Regions from separate parts of the Pullulanibacillus sp. KACC 23026 genome, predicted to be linked through region 2. Evidence: riboswitches for the same ligand, from Rfam matches in the RefSeq annotation. Region 2 holds a riboswitch; each other region holds the start of a gene.
The links. A riboswitch is a leader RNA that binds a small molecule or an ion and turns the genes downstream of it on or off. The one in region 2 is predicted to bind ZMP and ZTP.
Positions count from the first base shown of each region.

Region 1: another riboswitch for ZMP and ZTP. It lies ahead of serC (3-phosphoserine/phosphohydroxythreonine transaminase); the one in region 2 lies ahead of PU629_RS18665 (phosphoglycerate dehydrogenase).
Region 3: another riboswitch for ZMP and ZTP. It lies ahead of PU629_RS03940 (bifunctional 5,10-methylenetetrahydrofolate dehydrogenase/5,10-methenyltetrahydrofolate cyclohydrolase); the one in region 2 lies ahead of PU629_RS18665 (phosphoglycerate dehydrogenase).

Region 1 covers NZ_CP119107.1:190,440-197,740, reverse strand. The annotation lists gene PU629_RS00925 (GNAT family N-acetyltransferase) at 150-1,031, shown strand; gene PU629_RS00920 (sporulation histidine kinase inhibitor Sda) at 1,302-1,436, shown strand; gene PU629_RS00915 (hypothetical protein) at 1,428-1,595, opposite strand; gene serC (3-phosphoserine/phosphohydroxythreonine transaminase) at 1,784-2,866, opposite strand; ZMP/ZTP riboswitch at 2,927-3,008, opposite strand; gene PU629_RS00905 (HD domain-containing phosphohydrolase) at 3,134-4,036, opposite strand; gene PU629_RS00900 (hypothetical protein) at 4,136-4,558, opposite strand; gene PU629_RS00895 (YhbD family protein) at 4,956-5,588, shown strand; gene PU629_RS00890 (polymer-forming cytoskeletal protein) at 5,601-6,323, shown strand; gene PU629_RS00885 (cytoplasmic protein) at 6,335-7,039, shown strand; gene PU629_RS00880 (ATP-dependent DNA helicase) at 7,168-7,301, shown strand, end outside.
Region 2 covers NZ_CP119107.1:4,026,018-4,033,318, reverse strand. The annotation lists gene PU629_RS18680 (MBL fold metallo-hydrolase) at 1-574, shown strand, start outside; partial or broken gene PU629_RS18675 (sulfurtransferase TusA family protein) at 662-845, shown strand; gene PU629_RS18670 (sulfite exporter TauE/SafE family protein) at 908-1,684, shown strand; ZMP/ZTP riboswitch at 1,898-1,975, shown strand; gene PU629_RS18665 (phosphoglycerate dehydrogenase) at 2,062-3,264, shown strand; gene PU629_RS18660 (phosphotransferase family protein) at 3,446-4,426, opposite strand; gene PU629_RS18655 (MDR family MFS transporter) at 4,937-6,202, shown strand; gene PU629_RS18650 (2-phosphosulfolactate phosphatase) at 6,415-7,074, shown strand; gene PU629_RS22640 (DUF4190 domain-containing protein) at 7,068-7,256, shown strand.
Region 3 covers NZ_CP119107.1:896,608-903,908, reverse strand. The annotation lists gene PU629_RS03965 (antibiotic biosynthesis monooxygenase family protein) at 1-221, opposite strand, end outside; gene PU629_RS03960 (GNAT family N-acetyltransferase) at 361-843, opposite strand; gene PU629_RS03955 (MFS transporter) at 1,024-2,208, shown strand; gene PU629_RS03950 (HAD-IA family hydrolase) at 2,325-2,939, opposite strand; gene PU629_RS03945 (FMN-binding negative transcriptional regulator) at 3,335-3,952, opposite strand; ZMP/ZTP riboswitch at 4,258-4,342, shown strand; gene PU629_RS03940 (bifunctional 5,10-methylenetetrahydrofolate dehydrogenase/5,10-methenyltetrahydrofolate cyclohydrolase) at 4,395-5,249, shown strand; gene PU629_RS03935 (DUF3231 family protein) at 5,571-6,569, opposite strand; gene PU629_RS03930 (GNAT family N-acetyltransferase) at 6,932-7,301, shown strand, end outside.

The DNA.
Region 1 (7,301 bases), 970 kb from region 2:
CTCGCGCTCAAAAAAACTGACAGGTCAGTTTTAATAGGGGTTTCCAAGCTTTTCACTTCTAGCAAGCGAATTTTCATGTAACTATGTTTACTTCAATGTTCTTTAAAGGTGTCGCTCGTTTTCCAAATATTTCAAAAGGGAGATCATCCATGATTACCATAAAACCACTGAAGGAACTCACATTCACTGAGGCACTGGACACTTGGAACAAAGGCTTCGAAGGTTATCTCTATAATCAAAAAATGGCCCTTGATTATTTCATTCAACGGTTTGGCACCGAAGAGCTTTCACCAGAGTTGTCCCTTGTAGCTTTTCAGGATCATCAGCCTATTGGAATTCTATTAAATGGTCAGCGCACAATAAATGGACTAAAGGTCGCTTGGAATGGGGGAACAGGAGTTGCCTTAGAGCATCGCCATCAGGGGGTGGGCAAAGCCCTAATGGACGCAGCTATTGCTCTTTATAAAGAACACAATATTGAGATTGCCACCTTAGAAGCCGCTTCATCTAATATAAAGGCGATTAATCTATACAAACAATACGGCTATTCAGTCATGGATACTCTCGTTTTCCTTGAAAACAAGGAAGCCTTGTCTAAAGATATACTAGGGCAGCCCACCCGTTCTTACAACGCTCAGAATAGATTGGCTATTGAGGCTAGTAGAATATCCATCATTAATGATGACGTTCCTTGGCAAACTCAATGGCAATCCTTGCGAAAAGATGGAGAGCTGCTTATCATTTCTGATTCTAGTGGAGAGGCCGGCTACTTCCTGTATAAAAAACAATATAACTCTGAAGGCCAACTAAGTGCGATTGCCCTATTCTCTGCTGGGATAGCTCCTAGTCGTTCTGATGCCTACGAAATTGCCCTATTCGGTTTAAAAGAGCTGTTCCAGCCATTGGACTTGGCTATCCGTCGCTTCACCTTCAATTTCCGTTCTAATAATACGGAAATAGTGAGTATACTTAATGAACTGGGATTCAAGTCCTTTACTGAGCAAATTTATATGAAAAAAATCTTAAAATAAGGCCATTCTCTTAAACTTTTGGCTTTGAGCTCTATCCCTTTAGAGAACTATCTAAAATAGATGGGTTCAAGTAACAAAGAGAGGCTATTCCTTCATCCCTCCTCCATCCCTTTCAACGAGTTAAAAGGGTATGGATTTGGTTAGCAGGAATAGCCTTTTCGATTTTACAAGTCAATCTCTAGCAATTTTATTTAAAATGGTATTGATTTCCTATTTTTATTTCGGTAAACTATGGAATAAATCATCCTTTTGACCTAGGAGTGAAGCGCGATGGAACATCTTTCAAACGAATTCCTTATCGAAGTCTATTACAAGTCAATCCTATATGAACTTAACCCGGATTTTATCCAACTGCTCAAAAAGGAAATCATTAAGCGTGACATCCCACTCGAACCCTCAGCCTGACGAATCCACATTTTTCTCCCTATCTTCTTCCATTTTCCGACTTAGCCAACTTATAAACTGCCTCTCTTCGCCTGTTAGATCTCTATTAAGCTTCTGACAGAATTCATCAACTAGTAATCGCTCAAACCCATTGAAATCGTCTTTGATCCCCCGACTCATTCTCAAGTGCCTCCAGTTTAGACCTAAAGCATTTGATGTTAGCATTCTCTCGCAGGGCGGTCTATTCATTTTCACTGTTAATATACCATTCAAGAAAACAATAATCAAAATAATAGAAACACTTACATATTTAAAAAAGGGCTGCCTACTTAAGTCAATCCTATAGGCACCCTTCCCTACTAGTCATGTTAACGATGTCGGACCTCAAACTCTTTCATGAACTCAACTAGCGCTCTTACCCCTTCAATAGGCATGGCATTATAAAGGCTAGCGCGCATTCCGCCGACAGACCGATGACCTTTCAAAGTTTCAAGTCCTGCTGCCTTAGCCTCTTTAACAAAGAGTGCATCCAGCTCTCGACCTGGAATGATAAAAGGAATGTTCATAATAGAACGGCTATCAGGTCGGACCGGTGAAGAAAAGAGCTCAGACTCCTCAAGGAATGTATAAAGAAGATCCGCCTTTTCACGGTTTTGGCGTTCTATTTCCGGGAGACCACCTAATTTTTGAAGCCATTCAAAGACAAGCTTTGCCATGTAAATCGAGAATGTTGGCGGTGTATTATAAAGGGAATTCGTTGTACTGAAAGTTTTATAATCAAGCATCGTTGGGCAGGTCTCTTGAGCTCGGCCGATAAGATCTTCTCGAACGATGACCACAGTCAAACCAGCTGGACCAATATTCTTCTGTGCCCCTGCATAAATCAGCCCAAACTTGGACACATCAACGACCTCAGATAAAATGTTTGATGACATATCGGCTACGAGTGGAATCCCACCTGTATCCGGTATTTCTGAATAGGCAGTTCCTTCAATTGTATTGTTCGTTGTAATATGAACATAATCCGCATCTGAATGAATCAAACTCATGTCAACCTGTGGGATAAAGGTAAATCCCTCTTCTTCAGAAGAAGCAATAACGCGGGCCTCTCCATACTTTTTCGCTTCACTTATCGCCTTTTTTGACCAGGATCCTGTATTCACAAAATCTGCTTTTTTGTTATTTACTAGAAGATTGAGAGGGACCATGGCAAATTGTTGTGAGGCTCCCCCCTGCATAAACAGGACTTTGTAGGAATCCGGTATCTTCATGAGCTCTCTTAGAAGATGTTCTGCCTGAGAGATAATGTCGGTGAAAAGACCCGATCGATGACTCATTTCAAGTACTGACATGCCAGAATCTGCATAGTTCAAAAATTCCTTTTGGGCTTTTTCTAACACAGGCAAAGGAAGCATTGATGGACCAGCTGAAAAATTGTAAACACGTTTCATTTTATAACATCCTTTTCCAATAATTTAATCAGAAAAAGGCATGGGTAACACTTCCCTGCCTTCCTGTGCCCAGACGAACGGCAATTCTCATTATGTGCTCCCCTGTGGTTCCCCACTTTAATCGTCAGTCACACATAACCCTCTGAATTTTTATATTATCAATCTTTTTAGAATCCTTCAACCATTTAAATTCCTAAAGCAAATGCGCTGCGACACCTTGAAAGCTGCCTAAAATAGATTCAGCCGATCTTTAAGGGGCACCTGCTTTTAGATTTTTCCTTCTTCCTTTAATACCAATTCAAAAGCGTCAACTACAGCCGCGTCATAATGAATGCCAGACAATCGTTTCAACTCATTCATGGCATATTGGGCTGAGAAGGCCTTTCGATAGGCACGGTCCTCGGTCATGGCATCAAACGTATCACAGACTGCAATGATGCGAGCCTCAAGACAAATGGCATCACCTTTAAGGCCATCTGGATATCCCGTTCCATTAAGGCGTTCATGATGCTGATCAATAATAGGTACTAGATTATCATAAGTCCCTTTTAACATTTGTGCGCCTTCCCTTGGATGTTTCTTAATCAAATCAAACTCCTCAAGGGTTAGAGAAGAAGGCTTATTCAGTATCTCTTCAGGGACATTCATTTTGCCAATATCATGGAGATAAGAAGCCAAAATGAGATTATCAACCTGTTTTGGGTTGAGTCGCATTTTTCGTGCTACCTTAACCGCATAATTGGCAACACGATCACTGTGCAATTCTGTATATGGATCTTTTTTCTCAACTTGTTTAACAAGCTCCATAAAAGATGAAATATCCTCACTCATATGGATAAATGTAGGTTCTGTAATCACCCATAGAAGGGTCACTTCAGTTAAGGCCTTAAAATAGACGGGAGCTTTTATGCCTTTTGAGGAAAAATAATCCTGTGCATTGAGTTCAATTTTTTCATCATCTAATTCACAGAGCACCTTTCCTGAGACAATAAAATAAAATTCGAACACATGGTCACTTTCAGATGGATAAACATAAAAAAGCTTGTCTTTTTCAATTGTTTGTGTAAGAACCTCGACATTTCCACCTCGTGACAATAATCGAATCTCATTGAAATCATATTTTACTTGATCTAAAAAAGAACCCTTTCTACCATACGTAAAGCCTTCCATTGATGTCACACCCCTACACTAGAAAAATAGAGTTCATAAAGAATTATGAACTCTATTATTAATTATTACAATATTGAATTAAGTTTAAGGTTCAACTTATTAATTTCTTCCAACTACTCGAATAGGATCAACCAAAACCTGTCCATATCCCGTAATATTGACCGTTTCATTGAATGACTCCACCGTGATTCCTTGGCTTTGTGCTGCCGCTTCTGTCTTAGAGGCGATTTTACTTGTTTGATCGAGAAGTTTAGTTACAAGCTGGTCGAGATGATTATGGTAGATTTGAGTCCTTTGAGCATATTTAGCGGATTGCGAATCTGTATTGGCAACAGATTTATTATATTGATCAAGAAGCTTATTGGCTTGCCGCTCAGCTTGAACAATATCCTGTTGAATTTTCGTATTAGCTTGGTCAATTTGGTGATATATATCTCCATGTGTTGGTCCTTTTGCAGAAACACCAATGGCTAATGAGAGAAACAAAGCTAGAGCTATAAAACCTGATACCAGTTTTTTCATAAAATCCCCTCCTCGTTTCTTTTAAACTATAGATTAATCAACCCGTAAATCACCAGAAAACGCTATCATCTCAAAATAAACCTATCACCTAAAATCTATTATAATAAAACGGTAAACAATTCACAATCTTTTTTAAAAAATGGAACGCAGGAATGGAACACAGGGACGGTTCTTCTGTTCCATTTCGCATTTACGAAGATCGTCTACTAGCCGATCATTAGCATGATAGAGATTCACTTTGATACTTAGACAGCGCCCTCTATATCTCCTCCTCATACCCTCTCCTCTGAAACTAAATAACTCTTGGTCAAATCGCTCCTATAATAGCGTAACAGGCCTCTTTACAAACGTAACATTGTTATGTTACATTATTACCTAATGAAGGGAGCAATTTAAGGTGACTCAAGATTTAATCTCAAAAAAGGACTTGCTCGAGGCAACTGGCATTTCTTACGGGCAATTGTATCGCTGGAAGCGGAAGAACTTAATCCCTGAGGATTGGTTTATCCGAAAATCAACTTTTACCGGCCAGGAAACCTTCTTCCCAAAAGATAAAATACTAGAGCGCATTGAAAAAATACAGACACTTAAGGATGATCTGTCACTCGATGATCTTGCCTCCATGTTCTCTCCAAATATAAAAGAACTTAACCTTGGGAGCGATGATCTTTTAAAAAGGGGCATTGCTTCACAAGCGGTCCTCTCCTTTTTCCTTGAAAATGCCAAAGATCTTAACCCGGAAAAGCCCTTTAGTGTGGACCAAACGCTTTACCTCTATATTCTGGAAAGCATGCTTGAATCCGGAAATATCCAGCTAGATGAGGGAAGGTTGGTGCTTGACGTACTGGAGCAGCATTACCCTGCCGTCAAACAAAAGGATGGCGTGCTTCTTTTCTTAAGAAAGCTTGGTGTATCCATCTGTCTCCTTGTATCAAGTGCGGATGACCTCTTTTTTGACAAAGGAACAAAGGTTGTTATGCAGCTTTCACTATTAAAAATGATGGAAGAATTAAAAGCCAAATTGATGTGAGGAGGACCTATGATGGAAATTCTATCGAAGGAAGATTTAACAATTAATGGTGTGGGGTCATCTGCTGGAGGTTCCTTTCGACATGTCGAGCTAAACGGTTCCGGCAAAGTGGTCGGAGATGTAGCCTGTCAAACCTTTGAGAGTAATGGAAAAGGAACGGTAACTGGCAATCTTCACACAGAAAAAATGGCGATGAGCGGTGCCGGAACTATTAATGGCTGTCTCCAATCAACAGACTCCGCGCAAATAGATGGAAAAGGGCTCATTGAAAAAGACGTCATGATGAACCGCATGACCATTAACGGATATGCCACAATGAATGGATCGGTCAAAGGCAATGAGCTAACTATAAATGGAAAAGTCTCGATTCATGGAGATTGTGAGGTAGAGCAGTTTAAAACAGATGGGGCCTTTACCATCGATGGCCTGCTTAATGCTGATCAAATCATCGTTAAAGCCCATGGGAACTGCAAAGCTAAAGAAATCGGCGGACAAGATATTCATATTCGGGCTCAAACAAGGGGACTCTTAAAATTCTTAACCCCCTTTCTTTCCGGTCAACTAGAAACAGATTTAATCGAAGGAAACACTATTAAGCTTGAAGGCACTCATGCCAAAGTTGTCCGCGGAGAACATATCATCATCGGTCCTAATTGTGACATTGGTTTAGTTGAATATACAGGCACTCTTCAGAACTCAAAAGGTTCAAATGTAAAAGAAGCGAGAAAACTTTAGGAGGAAAACCGATGACTGATTTAAATGACATCTCAATAAATGGAAGCGGGAGTTCAGGTGGCGGAACTTTCGATAAAGTAACCATTCGCGGTGAGGGGTCCATAACAAGTGATGTAGTAGCGCAAACCTTCAAAAGTTACGGCACGAGCCGTGTTTCAGGCACTCTAAAGGCGGATACTTGCTCAATATATGGTGAATCACAGGTAACCGGCAGCGTTAATGCAGCAGATATGAAGCTAACGGGGACTCTGACAATCAATGAGGAAGCAGCCGTTCAAAAGGCCAAAGTACGCGGAACTGTAGAAACAGGCAAAGATTTCAAAGGGGAAGATGCGGATGTGAGAGGTGCCATTACCGTAAGAGGCGATGTTGAGTATGAAACCTTTTTACTAAAAGGCAGCTTGGAGGTCGACGGCATGCTGAACGCCGGCCACATCGACATCCAGTTAAAATATAATCAAAGCAAGGTTCAAGAAATCGGCGGAGAAACCATCCTGATCAGACGAAAAACCTCCATCCCCTTTGTCAACAACGAAGGCGAGTTATCCGCTGAAGTTATTGAAGGCGACTTGATCAATCTTGAATACACTCGCGCACCCATCGTCCGCGGAAAACGGGTGACAATTGGTAAGGGCTGTGAAATTGGCGTTGTCGAATACACCGAGTCTCTTAATAAAAGCGGAAACCCAATTATTAAAGAAGAGAAAAAAATCTAGTAACGAATAGCGGGCTTAGGTCTGCCCTTTTAGTTTTGCAAACCATAAAACGCTTTTTATATAAGCCTCCCCCTTTAAAACCTGTTAAAATAGATGAAAAGTCAATTATAGATGACCGGGTGATGTTTATGACCAATCGTGTAATGGTTTCAGTTCGGCAATTAGTGGAATATGTGCATCGAAGCGGCAGTATTGACGCCAAGTTTCGCACGGTGACAACCATGACAGAGGGAACCAAAGCCCATCAAAGGGTGCAAAAGCT
Region 2 (7,301 bases):
TAAAGAAGAAAACGCAGCGTATTATCTCCCGCCAAAGGATGCCGAGGATGTTACCTTTAAATATGAACCGCTTATTGATGGAACTACCCTCACAGTTGGTAAGACGGCGATTAAGGTTCAAGCCTTATACTCTCCAGGTCACACAATAGGAAGTACGTCCTTTATTGTAGAGAACACCCATCTATTAACCGGAGATATTCTTTTTGTTGAATCGATTGGACGTCCAGATTTAGCCGGTAAAGCTGAAGATTGGGTGAGCGACCTTAGGGAAACCCTCTATAAGCGCTATAAAGATCTTTCTGAGGATTTAATCGTACTCCCAGCACACTTTTCAACTAGTCATGAAATGGGTGAAAATGGGTCAGTTACAGCCAAGCTTGGGGACTTATATAAAGAAAATGCGGGCCTTCAAGTCCAGGATCAAGAGGATTTCCGTAGAATGGTAACAGAAAATTTGCCCCCTCAACCAAACAGCTATCAGGAAATCCGACAAATGAATATGGGTAGATTAGAAGCTTCTGAAGAGGAACAACGTGAAATGGAAATTGGACCCAACCGTTGTGCTGTGCATTAAACAGGGAGATCCACTTCATGAAAGGGGTAAATCCTATTGAACTTATTAGCGGATAAGGTGTTAGATGTAAAAGAGCTAGCTTGCCCTATGCCCATTATCCGAACCAGAAAAGCAATGGATGAGCTTGCCGCAGGACAATTAATTGAAGTTCATGCAACTGATAAAGGTGCAAAGAGTGATCTGGTAGCTTGGGCCCGTTTTGGTGGACATGATCTGCTTGAAACAGATAGAAGAAGGAAACGTTCTTAAGTTTTGGATTAAAAAAGCATAGAGATTTTGAGAACCTCTAGAGAAGTCTAGGGGTTCTCACATTCTTCGAGAGGAGGGCAACCCTTGCTATCATTTTCTTATCTGGTTATATTGTTTGTTTTAGGATTTATTGGGTCATTTCTTTCAGGAATGCTTGGCGTCGGGGGTGCCATCATTAATTATCCGATGCTGCTTTATATTCCACCACTTTTGGGGTTTGCTGCCTTAACTGCCCATAGTGTCTCAGGGATCGTAGCTGTTCAAGTCTTTTTTGCAACCCTCACAGGAGTTTTTGCCTATCGGAAAAGCCGTTATTTAAATAAAGGTCTTATCATGTATATGGGAATAAGTATTTTAATTGGAAGTTTGCTTGGTGGAGTAGGGTCAAGATGGGTTTCTAATGCAGTTGAAGACCTTGTTTATGGGATTCTAGCCCTGCTTGCCGTTATCTTAATCTTTATTCCACGAAAAGAAGAGAGGAATCTAGATGAGCCACATAATTTCAATCGCTTTTGGGCCATCATCCTATCCTTCTTGGTAGGCGTCAGTGCAGGAATAGTTGGGGCTGGAGGAGCCTTTCTCTTAGTTCCGATAATGCTAACGGTTCTTAAAATTCCGCTGCGAGTTACAATTGCCACATCGCTTGCTGTTACCTTTATTTCCTCCATTGGGTCCACTTTTGGAAAATTAGTCTCGCATCAAGTGCTGTTTATCCCAGCACTTATAGTGGTACTTGCGAGTATTATTGCGTCACCACTAGGAGCGATGCTTGGGCAACGTCTAAATGCGAAGGTGTTAAAGGGGATACTTGCGTTTTTAATTGTCATGACCGCAATAAAGGTATGGAGCAGTATATTGTGAGTAGTGTTAGGTGGTCTATTTGAAAGATTAATAAATGGCGGCTAATTTCAGATTTTGACAGTTATTTCTATTTCATTTAATTGAAATGTGAGGGTTAACGGGTTTATTTGCAGTGATTCACTGAAGTTGAAAGTGAACGGTCTATCATTTTCTTATTATTTCAAAATAAGGGTTGAAGATTGCTTGCGAGTTTGTTAGACTAAAAGAAATTAAAAGGCAATGTGTTACTGGCGAACACGGATCACCGTGAGGGAGCGCATTGTATCGAGGCCGTTCGCCTGGGCAGAGGTAAGGGATTCTATCCCTTGCCTCTTTGTGTTTTTAAGGGGAATTTGAGCTTGAGATTGTGAAAAACCAATAAGGAGGAATGAATGGCCATGTCTACTTCAACTTTAGAAAAGAAAACGTTAGGGCAAATTAAAGTGTTAAATAAGATCTCCGAAAAGGGCTTAAAAGTATTTAAGGAGCAGTATGAGGTCTCCAATGTGAGCCAAAATCCGGATGGAATCCTTGTTCGCAGTCATGAGATGCATACCATGGAATTTGGAACGCATCTAAAAGCTATAGCCAGAGCTGGAGCAGGGGTCAATAATATCCCTGTCCAACTCTGTACTGATAAAGGCATTGTGGTCTTTAACACCCCAGGAGCGAATGCCAATGCTGTCAAAGAGCTTGTTTTGGCCTCATTAATAAATGCCTCTCGAAATCTTTATGAGGCCGTAACTTGGACTCAGAACTTAACAGGTGATGGTCATGAATTGGCAAAGCAGGTTGAAGAAGGAAAGAAACAGTTTGTTGGAACTGAACTGGAAGGTAAAACTCTTGGTGTTATTGGTTTAGGGGCTATCGGGGCGCTTGTCGCTAACAATGCCCTGAACTTAGGGATGGATGTCGTTGGCTTTGATCCGTTCATCTCTGTAGATCTTGCTTGGAATTTATCTCGGGATGTCGGGCGGGCGATGAGCATTGACCAACTCTTTGAAGAGGCGGATTATATAACCGTTCATGTGCCATTAAATGATCAGACAAGAGATATGTTCAATGAAGAGGCCTTTAACAAGATGAAGCCTGGTGTCACGATTTTAAACTTTTCTCGCGGTGAGCTTGTTAACGAAACGGATCTGGCCGTGGTTCTAGAAAGTGGAAAAGTCAACAAGTATGTGACAGATTTCCCGAATGAACATGTACTCAACATGAAGCATGCTTTTGCAACGCCTCATTTGGGGGCTTCGACCATCGAATCTGAGGAAAACTGTGCGGTAATGGCGAGCCGCCAATTGAAGGAATTCTTAGAGACAGGTAACATTAAAAACTCCGTCAATTTTCCAAACGTTACACTTCCTTATACGGGAAAGCGCCGAATAACGGTTTTTCATGATAACATTCCGAATATGGTCAGCCATATCACGGCTATCTTAGCGGCTTATCAATTTAATATTACAGATATGGTCAATAAAAACCGTGGAACGATCGCTTATACGCTTATTGACATTGATAATGAATTAAATGGAGCAACTGTTCAAGAATTGGAAGGGGAAATTAACCAAATTCAAGGAATCATAAGAACCCGTATTATTTAAACCCGGTTGCTTGAATGTTACTGAAACTAAAGAGATGGGGATCTAGTCCTTGCAAGTTCAGTTCTTGAATAGAGAAACACCGATCATATACCAATTCGTAGTTAAAATCACAATAAACTTTACACAAGAAAACGCACAGTGATTGGTTCACTGATGCGTTTTTCTTGTGTTTTCGGATCGTTTATTTGAATTGACATTGAATCGTATTTAGGATCAAATTCTTTAAGTCGTTTACACGATTAGGCGTATTAGGAGTGGAATGGTTTAACATATCGCATAGTGCCACTAAATCTTCTAGCTTAGATAAGAGTTTCCAATTATCATTGAGGGTTACTCCATTTTCTTGGTAGCCTCGGATAAAATGGGTTTCAAAAATAGACGCTGCTTCTTCATATCGTAACATATTGCCAATATCTGCGTATCGGTTCCAAGAAAAGGCATCTTCCCAGTCTAAAACAGCAGAGACTGAATAGCCATTTCCTTTCTGTTGAACTAATAGGTTTAAACCATTGTAATCTGAATGAACGAGGACAGGGGATTCTTGGTTTTCAGTTAATAAGGAACTGTACGTTTGGCAAAAGGACCAAACTTTTCGTGTGTATGTTTCCCCAAGATATAATCCGCAATTGTTATGTAAACACTCATCTATAACCGATAAAAATCGGTCACCATCCATTCTGAAAGGCTCCTTGATTTTGAGACTTTTTCCGAAAAACCCCGAATTATTAAATGTAAATCGGTGTATGTCAGCAAGCACTTTACCAGTTGATTCAGCAGATGAAGCGATGTCCTCACGTGTTCCTTGTCTGATCACATTCCACAGAAGTTGACCATCTTTCCATTCTAAAATAGACCAAGGATGGTCCACTTTACTGCAGCTAGTATCGGAGACGATGAAGTTGGCGATAGGGATATGTCTGCTAATTAAATGGGCAATCTCTAATTCCTTAGATGCCACCTCCTTAGTTCCTCTATATAGTCGGAAAACAAAAGGTTGTGGGGTGTTATTAAAATATATTTTATAGTTGGAATTACTTAGTCCAACGCCAATTCGCTCAGAATAGATCACCCGTTTATTTGGAAAAGCTTCTTCGATAATGTCGTTTATTTGTGCAGAGTTCAAGGAAGGAGGAGAATTCAGACGTTCCCAATTGTCTTTCATAGTATGGCTCCTTTACTAGAAATATAGACTTCTAATCTAAGTCGATTATAAATTAAGATAGCCTCATAAGAAACGCTATAAAATTTTTTAACCATTAAAAGGAACTTGGTGATATGCTAAAAATATAGAATTTTCGGTTGTTTAATTTGATATTATGCAGAGGTGAAGAAGAATGAATCATCCACTAAGAGGTAGAAGAAATTTATTACTCAAGTAGTGATGCTGGAGTTGAAGATCGTATGAAAGATTGCGCCTTTTTTCTTAAGGTGCCAACGGTCAAATTTGCTTGCAGATAATTAATACTTCAAAAAAGGGAAAAGTTATAAAAATTATAATAAATCTATTCTGGATTATGGTATAATTTGGTATCATCTTGCTTTTTATTACTTTTTATAATTTCGAAATAATTAAGAAGACCAAAATAACCAAATATTGGAGGTTATACCAAGGCTCTCAAAAGGGCATGGGTTAAGCAGGGAATACAAAGTGTGTTGGTGAGGGGAGTATGGCATGCGTTTTCGAGAGTTTCATCCAAATGTTAAATTAAGAATTATTATAGGCTTTTTTAGCGGTATTGTAGGGAGTATGATCTTTCCCTTTATGACCATTTATTTTGCGGATCATTTTGGGGCAAAGTTAACAGGAATCCTGCTTATTTTAAATATTTTAGTCGGTGTACTGGTTGGCTTTTATGGCGGCTATTTATCGGATGTTATGGGTAGAAAGAAACTGATGGTGATTGCTGAAGTCATGATGTCGTTTGTCTTGATCATTGGAACTCTTGCTAATTCACCTTGGTTCACATCGCCGATCCTTACTTTCTTTATGTTTTTAATGGGGAGTGTGTGTTGGGGGATTGAAGGACCCGCTACAGATGCGATGTTTATTGACATAAGTAAACCAGAGGAACGCAAATCCATGTACGCGATTATGTATTGGTCCTCCAATCTTTCTGTCGCGGTTGGGGGGGCTGTAGGAGCCTTTCTATTTGAAAAGTACCTGTTTCAGTTACTCTTAGCAATGGCTATTATCTCTGTTTTGACCACCATTGCTGTGATTTTTTTTATTGAAGAAAGTTATGTCCCGCCAGAGCATATGAAAGAAAAACATAAGGAGACAAAGATTTTAACCAATATTTTTCAAAGTTACAAGACGGTTGCAACAGACAAGCTCTTTATTTTGTTTGTTATAGCAGGGTTGTTTGTTCAAAGCCTGGAATTTCAATTAACCGAATATATCGCGGTTCGTCTTCATAAAAGTATGCCAACCCAACATGTCTTGTTTTGGTCAATGGACGGGCTTAAAATGACGGGTATCTTAAGAACGGAGAATACACTGTTAGTTGTTCTTTTAGCAGCATTGATTGCCAAAATCATTCAAAAATATAAAGATAAAAATGTGTTTCTAATCTCCATTGTTCTATTTACAATCGGCTATACCTCCATCAGTTATTTTAATAACGTCTGGATCTTACTAGCCGCCATGGTGATTTCAACAGTAGGTGAACTTATGAGAGTCCCTGTTCAACAAAATTACTTAGCCAGCATTCCACCTGATGATAAAAGAAGCAGCTATATGGCCGTCAACGCCTTTACTTATCAAGGCGCTAGTATTCTCGCATCGATTTCCGTCACATTAGGGGCTTACCTGTCAAAAGGGGAAATGAGCGTCTTTTTGCTGATAACAGGATTAATTGGATTCCTTCTGATCCAAAAGATCATCCCTGGTCTAGAGAGCAGGGCAAAGGCACACCAACAAGAGGAAAGTGTTTCATAGATAAGAAGAATAACAAGCAACAAAAAAGGGCATGTTTGGCTACCATGGGAGAATGAAGTTTTTCTCCCTTTTTCTGTGTCAGCGGTGATCGTTTCGTTACAGGGTTGGCTAAGAGGAAGCGATTATTGAACAACAGTTGCCGTTCTTTCTTTAAGTAATGGGGCAGTAGAGTTTAAAAACGTAAATGGTGGGGAGCGGAGGGTGTACGTCGATTGGCACCACTATCGAATGTAGTTGTTATTATCGATGTTTTATCGTTTACAACTTGTGTTGAAATTGCTTGTTCTAGAGAAGCATTGGTATTTCCATATCGCTACAAAGACAAGTCTGCCGATAGATTTGCCAATTCAGTTAATGCCCTATTAGCTAAAGAACGTGGTCAAATCCCATCTCTTTCTCCCAATTCTTTGTTAGAATTAACCCCAAAATCACGTATCGTATTACCGTCTCCAAATGGTTCAACATGTACAGTTATTGCGAGAGAATCTAATGTTTGTACGATTGCCGGATGTCTAAGGAATGCCTTCGCCGTTTCTAACTATATAAAGATGAATTATCCAAGCAAAGTTGTCAGTGTAGTTGCATGTGGTGAACAGTGGTCTAATGGTACGTTAAGACCAGCTATTGAAGATTGGATTGGAGTGGGAGCCATTCTTAGTCAATTTGAACAATCAACTCTTTCTTCAGAAGCCAAGGTTGCAGTAAGTGCCTTTAGACATGCAGAACATGACTTGAGAGATGTTTTGATGTCTTGTTCAACGGGGCGTGAACTAACAGAGAAAGGTTTTCCAGAAGATGTTTCGGTTGCAAGCGATCATTTAATAAGGTCAATCATTTTTGTGTTTAAAAGTTTAAATTTACATAAATTTTAGGTGTTATTGCTTTAATACTGGGTATCGTTGCACTAATAGAAATGAAACGTATTAAACAAGAAGGAAGAAAACTAGCAATCACGGGTATCATTTTCTGTAAGGAGTGTAATTTCAATTTTCTTGATGACACTTCTACTTGCAACCAGATATGTCGTTCAATCGGGATGATAAATACAATCTAAAATAGACATTATTTAACTATTGATTCCGGTAGAGGACATTTAATG
Region 3 (7,301 bases), 1.7 Mb from region 2:
TGATGGGCAGCGTGGTCTTTCCACTTTTGAATGGCTTCTAAGGAATCCCAATATGAGACCGTGATGCCAAGTTCCGAATCCCTTGCACTCTCAATTCCTAAGAATCCTTCCTGCTGTGAGGCCAGTTCCTCCATTTTCCTCGCCATTCTCCCATAACCCTTGTCACCGTCCGTTCTCTGTGAAGTAAAAATAACCGCATAATAAGGGTACTCTGGAGCCATTCCTTGATCAGTCACTTACCATTCCCCCTAATCCATCCTTTTTAAAGAAACAACTGCATGCCGGGAACAGACCACTTAGAGCAATTATTTTCCAGTAGAAATCTGTCCCAAAAATTAACTATCAGAATAAATGATGGCATTATAACTCCTTGCTTAATATTTCTCCGGGCAATCCATCGATCTCACACACTTTTTCGGAGTGAAACCCATTTTTTATTAAGATTATTCTAGAGGGCCCATTTTGAGGATCAATGATGGCAGTTAACCGCTTGAGCCCGGCACTTTCGGCTCGACGGATTAAGCTTTTAGCAATCGTGCTCCCATATCCCCTGCCCCAATAGTTCGGCATCAGCATATAGCCCAATTCAGCTTCTTCACAGGTGTTTTCATTTAAAATCAAACTCCCAAGTCCGATAAAATCATGCGCCTCATTCAACACCTTATAAGAGCCAAAACCTTCGTATCTATTATTGCGATTTAATAGCTTCTTATAGTTTTCCTTGGCTTCATCAAATGGAATAGCCCGTTCCGTAATCATCCGCATTACGCTCTCATTGGAAACAAGAAGAAAATACTCATAAAAGTCGCTTGAAGTGAACTTTTGCATCTTGATAGCCGACATAAGACTGTCCCTCCCAATCCATAACTAGTTTGCCCCTAACACTAGGGCAGGGCAACCCACATAACAGTTAGCTTTCTAAATGCATGAGAAAATTGGATCCACTTTCCATAATCAAGTTATTTGAATAAAAAAAGATAAAATGATTACATAGGTTTATATAGTTAGAGAAGGAGTTTTTGTATGGAGAGGAATGCTTCAAGAAATAGACAAATGCTGCTGTCGCTTGGGTTGGGCGGCTTTCTGGTCAATGCCGATAATCGGGCCATTGCCCCCATGCTGCCGGCAATGGCAGTCAGTCTTCACACTTCCATGTCTTCCGTTGCCTTGCTTGTGACGGCCTATTCCATTCCCTATGGAGTATTCCAATTAGTTTATGGTCCGATTGCTGAGAAAATCGGGAAGGTCAGCACCATCTTTATGGCTTTGTGTTTATTTTCACTTGGCACGCTGTTATGCGGTGTGGCCCATGTATTCTCTTGGCTGTTAGTCTTACGCGTTCTGACCGGACTATTTGCCGCTGGGATTATCCCTACCACTCTTGCACAAATCGGCGACCGGTTTGACCTTTCAGAAAGACCAGGTGCCATTGCCCTCTTTATGTCCTTTTCAACATCCGGCCAAGCATTGGGAATTGTCATTGGCGGATTAGTCGCCCAATTCTTTTCCTATCGCATCCTTTTCTTTTTACTGGGGTTAGCCTGTATCCCCGCACTATTAGCCATCTTTCGCGAGCGCGGCCGCGAAACGATTCCAGTTAAACCAAACCCAACACCTATCTTGAAGCGTTACATAGAGCTTTTTAAACACAAACGGTCTTGGCAAATTTATGGATTAGTGCTCTGTGAGGGTCTCGTCTTTTACGGAGGGTTCACATTCCTTGGAGTCTATGGCGTTTCCACCCTTCATTTATCCTACCTCATCATCGGACTCTTGACCGCCACTTATAGTGTTGGCGCTTTTATTGGAAGTAAGACCATAACTAAGGTGCTGAGCCGTGTTGGCACAACCAAAATGCCCATGCTTGGTTCGGGTTTAATGATCCTAGGATTCGGGGTGATCTGGGGATGGCAAAGTGTCATTTCACTAACAGTCGGTTTTATTATTCTTGGTTTCGGCTTTAGTTACTGCCATTCTACCCTTCAGACGTTTGCGACGGATTTATTGCCAAACGGTCGTGCAACCGCCGTATCCGTTTTTGCTTTTTCACTTTTTTTAGGGAGCGGATTAGGGCCAATCGGCGTCGGTGACATTTTTGATGCCTATGGCTCTCGTATGATGCTAGGGGCTGTCTGCCTCGGAACGATTGTCTTTTGCTTCTTGTGCATGACATTACTTAAAAGAAACCAACAGACCGGTACAAACTGAACGTTCTAAGGAACTCTGAGCAATCAGGGCTCCTTTTTTACCTTGGCGTGAGTAAAACGTGGTTGATTGGTGCCCCCTTTTTGCGGACGAGACTCTGGTTGTAAGTCCCAACTTTTTTATAAAATTGGATACAACTGTTGAAACTCATGGATGGTATAGTCTGCATGACTGCTGGATTCATGGCTCTCGGTAAAGAAGCATCCGCTGATCCCGGCATTTTTTCCCGACAGGACATCCAAATCACGATCACCAATCATGATCGATTCAGAGTGTTTCATTTTATATTTTTCCATTAGAAATTCAATTCCAGCAGGACTCGGCTTACGCTCGAAACCGTGCTCTGAAGTGATACAATCCGTAAAATAATTGTATAAACCAAACTTCTTTAAAAAGGTGATGGCCGATTCGCCTCTATGTGTAAATAAATAATTATGGCGACCAGAGGTATGAATAAATCGGCATAGCTCCTCGATTCCTTCATAAGGTTTTATGTAAGCCAACTCCCTGTCTTTTCTCTGCTTCTCATAGTCCTCGATAAAAGCAGAATCTATGTGGTATTTTGTTTCATAGTGCTTAAGCGCATGCCCCATCGATACTCTCATTTGCTTCATGATCGCATCCAATGGTTCCTCAATCCCTCGCCCTCTCAGCGTTACTTGAAACGCTTTTCCCATAACAGGATAAGCATCGAAAAGCGTACCATCAAAATCCCAAATAATGTGCTTGTACATATTATGTTACTCCTTCCGCTGTTTTTTGATTTGCTCGACTCAACCTTAAAACGTTATCAGATAAATTCTCCAATCATGGGCATGAGAAAGTGACCGGTGCTCCCACCTCATAACTGAATGGAACGGAACTTAGTTGGCTGATTTATCCTTGTCAACATGGGCACCCCTATTATGAACAAATCAAAGTAAGACAGCCCACCCCCATCGCCCATTTTCCGGCTTGGCGGGGCTTCATTCGTATGTAGGGGCGCTGATCGCACGTCCATCGCCGATACGGCCCCAGTTGCGCGAGGATCTCCATCCAATGCTGTAAATGACTTCCAATCGACTACCCATCGAACGGTTAACCCAAAAATAGGCGTCCTTTTTAAAGACTGCTGACGTAAGAATCAGGCTTATTTCTTTTTTTCGAGATTGGCTTTCATCAAGGTGGCAATCTGTTGAGCATCTTGGTCCGATGATTTCTCAAGCTGCTTAATGACTAATTCCTGACGTTCAACAGAATGATTTTGGCTTAATTTGGCTTTGGCTTCCATTCTTTCAATTTTAATTTTAAATGGGGCAATACCTTTACTTAATTGCTCGATATAATGAGGATCAACTTTTTCTAACTTGTAAGAACTATCCGGCTGTTCATATTTCTGGACCAACTCACTTAAAGCCCGTGAGATACTCTCTCCATCATTGATCATTTCCGCTTTACCATAGACATGGACCGCTACATAATTCCAAGTGGGAACGGCCTTTGTTGTTTCGTACCAAGAAGACGAGATATAACTGTGGGGTCCTTGAAACACAGCAAGAATCGGTTGCCCTTCAACATCCTTCCATTGTTCATTACCAAGAGAAAAGTGACAATAGAGCGCACTCTCCTCCTTATTTAAGACCAACGGAAGATGTGTCGCCCAAGGTTCACCGTTATGCTGGGAAAAAAGTGTCGCAAAGCTATAGGTTTCAATAAAATCATGAATCCTATCTTCATCCTCTATTCTAAATGACTTAGGAATATACATGGAATCCCCCCTGTTTCCACTATGATAACCTAAAAAATGATGGGAGGGATGAAAGAATTTTATTGATCAGAACTTTTTGATGCAGGGTTACAGTCATGAACCCTCGGAGTAAGTCTCTTTTTATTTAAAACGCCATTAAAATAAGCCGTACCCAAAAAGAACAACACCCGGAAACGGAGCCAGCCAGTATCGTTATCCGGGCAATCATTCCCGATTCCCATCAGATTTCACTTCCATTATTCGGTTGTTTATTCTAAGTTTGAATTGACATTTTCTTAAGAAACCACTATCTTAGGGGTAGAAACGAAAGGCATAGTAACTGACGACATGTGTGGAATGAACCACAGGGGAGCTATGCTTTTATAAGGTCGGGTCGTCTGGGCAGAGATAAGGATATAGGCATCCTTATCTCTTTTTTATTACACTTTTTGGAGGGTTGTCTATGAATCCACTTATTTTAGACGGAACCGTTGTGGCTCAAGCCATCAAAGACCATTTAAAGGAACGCATTGAAGCTCTTTCAGAAAAAGGCATCGTGCCTTGCCTCGCCACGATCTTAGTCGGAAATAACCCCGCTTCAGAAACGTATGTCAAAATGAAGGGGAATGCATGCCGACGAATTGGAATGAAATCCATTCGAATCGAGCTTCCAGAGGAAACGAGCACACAAGAGTTAATTAACGCCATTGAAGAGTTAAATAAAGACGACTCCGTTCACGGGATTCTCCTTCAGCATCCCGTTCCATCCCACATTGATGAACGGCAAGCCTTTGAAGCCATTGCGATCAAAAAGGATGTCGACGGGGTAACGAGTGCGGGGTACGGTCAAACCGCATTAGGCTTTGGCGAATTTCCATCCTGCACCCCTGCTGCCATAATGAGCATTATCAATTTTTATAAGATCCCTCTTGAAGGAAAACACGCCGTTGTCGTGGGCAGGAGTCCCATTTTAGGAAAACCTGTATCAGCCTTGCTTTTAAACGAAAATGCGACCGTCACGACCTGTCACTCAAAAACGGTCAATCTCCCAGAAATCTTAAAGCTGGCCGACATTGTTGTCGCAGCCGTTGGAAAACCTGAATTTATAAAAGGCGAATGGCTTAAAGAAGGCGCCGCGGTTTTGGACGCCGGCTATAACAAAGGGAATATCGGGGACGTCGACTATGAATCGTGTTACAAAGCGGCAAGCGCCATTACCCCAGTACCAGGCGGCGTTGGTCCCGTAACCATCGCCACCCTGTTGAAACACACCGTTGAATCCGCCGAACGAACCAGCCAGCTTGAAGTCACTCTATAATCAGCTTCTTTGGTTGGGGCAATGCCACTTGCTTTAAAGAAAGACGGATATAGGCTTTCAGGCAAGCTAAGCTCGAAGTAATTCGCGTAGCAGGTTATCAATGGATGCCAAGGTAAGCCGCCCAAGAATCATTTGATGGAAGTGATTTTCTTGAGGGCCCCAAAAAGTGACTTACGAGCCCCCCTATCTAAAATAGCTTTATGCATTAGGATACCGGACGTTAAGTCATAAACTATTCTTGGATTTTTCGCATGAGTAGACTTTTCAAACCTTTTACCTTGTTGGTCTTTTTCAGCACAGTACAACGCTCCCCTATTGCCGTCATTTCATTAATTGTTCTCGATTGATGGCATGCGGCGGCCTTTCCAGCCAACCATGGCTAATTTGAAGTTGTAATCCATCCTCTGCGAAAAGGCCAATCTCACCTTGTAAACGCACATAGGCCGCGGCTATGTCTCGTCTCGGACTTGCAGAAAGAGCCGAACCATAGTTGACCAACCCAGCAGCGGTCATCATAGAAATCTGAAATAGCATTAATTTATCAGAAAAAGGAGGCTCTGTTGAATCGTAGACATAGGCATCAAAGGATACAGGAATGGGGAGATCATTTTCGTTTAAAAACTTACTGAAAATAGTCACTTGCTTCTTGGAAAGCTCTTTACCTCTTCTATAATACGCTCGAATCTCCTGAGACTGAGCGACTTGACCGAAGCCGGTAATAACCGCAGCTCCCAAATGATTGCTTAAAGTATTGGAATAGAGATGCGTAATCTCAGCAGCCGTCAGAGGGCGTTGTTCTCCCCACCACCCTGCTAGGAAATGTTGTTTTTCAACCATAGTCACATCTCTAAGATAAGGAATATAAGGGGACCTGACTTCAAGCCCCTTTGAAAGTAGGAGTTGGGTGGTCTCATTAAATAACTCCATGGCAGACGTGAGGCATGAAGTAAAAAACGCTCGGCAATCAGCCCGAAACGTATTCTGCAAAAAGGCTCCATAAGTGATCAAAGAACCCTTTGCCATTTGATTGGTATAATATAAAAAGAAGTCATCCGAAAAAAGTTTAGCCGCCTCGAGATGAACATCCTCTTCAGTAAAACCTAAAGGGATTGCATGGCCCTCTTCTTCAAATATCTGTTTTACCACCTGGACATGCTCTCTAGATAAATTTAAAGCACGCTCCAAGATGGTTTTTATTTCTGGATCCTCGACTTTCGCTAAGTAATAGTTATAAACACAAACAAACATGGATCCCACAACATAATTCGCCCATAATCCCCCCACCTCAGATGACGTCAAGCGGACCGGATGAGTTCCCATTAAACGACCTCCATTCTATGTATGGCAATTGTCCCGCTAAAATGGTGACTCTTCAGCTAGGAAAACGATCCTTAATTGGCCTTTCTCACCTCCTTTATTTTTAGTCTATAAAAAAGAAAAACCTAGAGGTGAACAGGCCGATCTGGGGAGAGAATTTAAATTAGCTGTATAATTGAGGTGCTTTTCGAATAGCCATTAGCATCCTTATTTTTTTAGTTGCTTAGACCTTAATTAGCAATTAGATTTGTGAGTATTTTGATCGGTGCCGCTGAATTTTTGTTAACGCTAGCCTAGAGTTGATTAATACGAAAGGCCCGTTTAGAGCATTGACGCATTCTATTTCAGTTAAGGAGTGATAGGGGTTGGGAATTCGAAAAGCAAGGGTTGGAGATTGGAAATCGGTATGTGGGTTATTAGAACAATTAGATTACTATGATACAGAAAGCTTTATAAGAGAGAAAATAGAAGCACTTATTAATCATCCAGATGAAGAATTATTGGTTTATGAAATTTCAGGGAAAGTAATCGCTTTTATTTCAATTCATTATATTCCTCAACTAGCTTTAAAAGGAGACTTCGCAAGGATTAGCTATTTCGCTGTAGACTCCACAATAAGAAGTCAAGGTATCGGGCGTGACATAGAAGCGCATTGCACCGATTTGGCTATAAAAAGAAACTGCGACAGAATCGAAGTTCATTGTCATTCAAGAAGAAAGGATGCACATAGGTTTT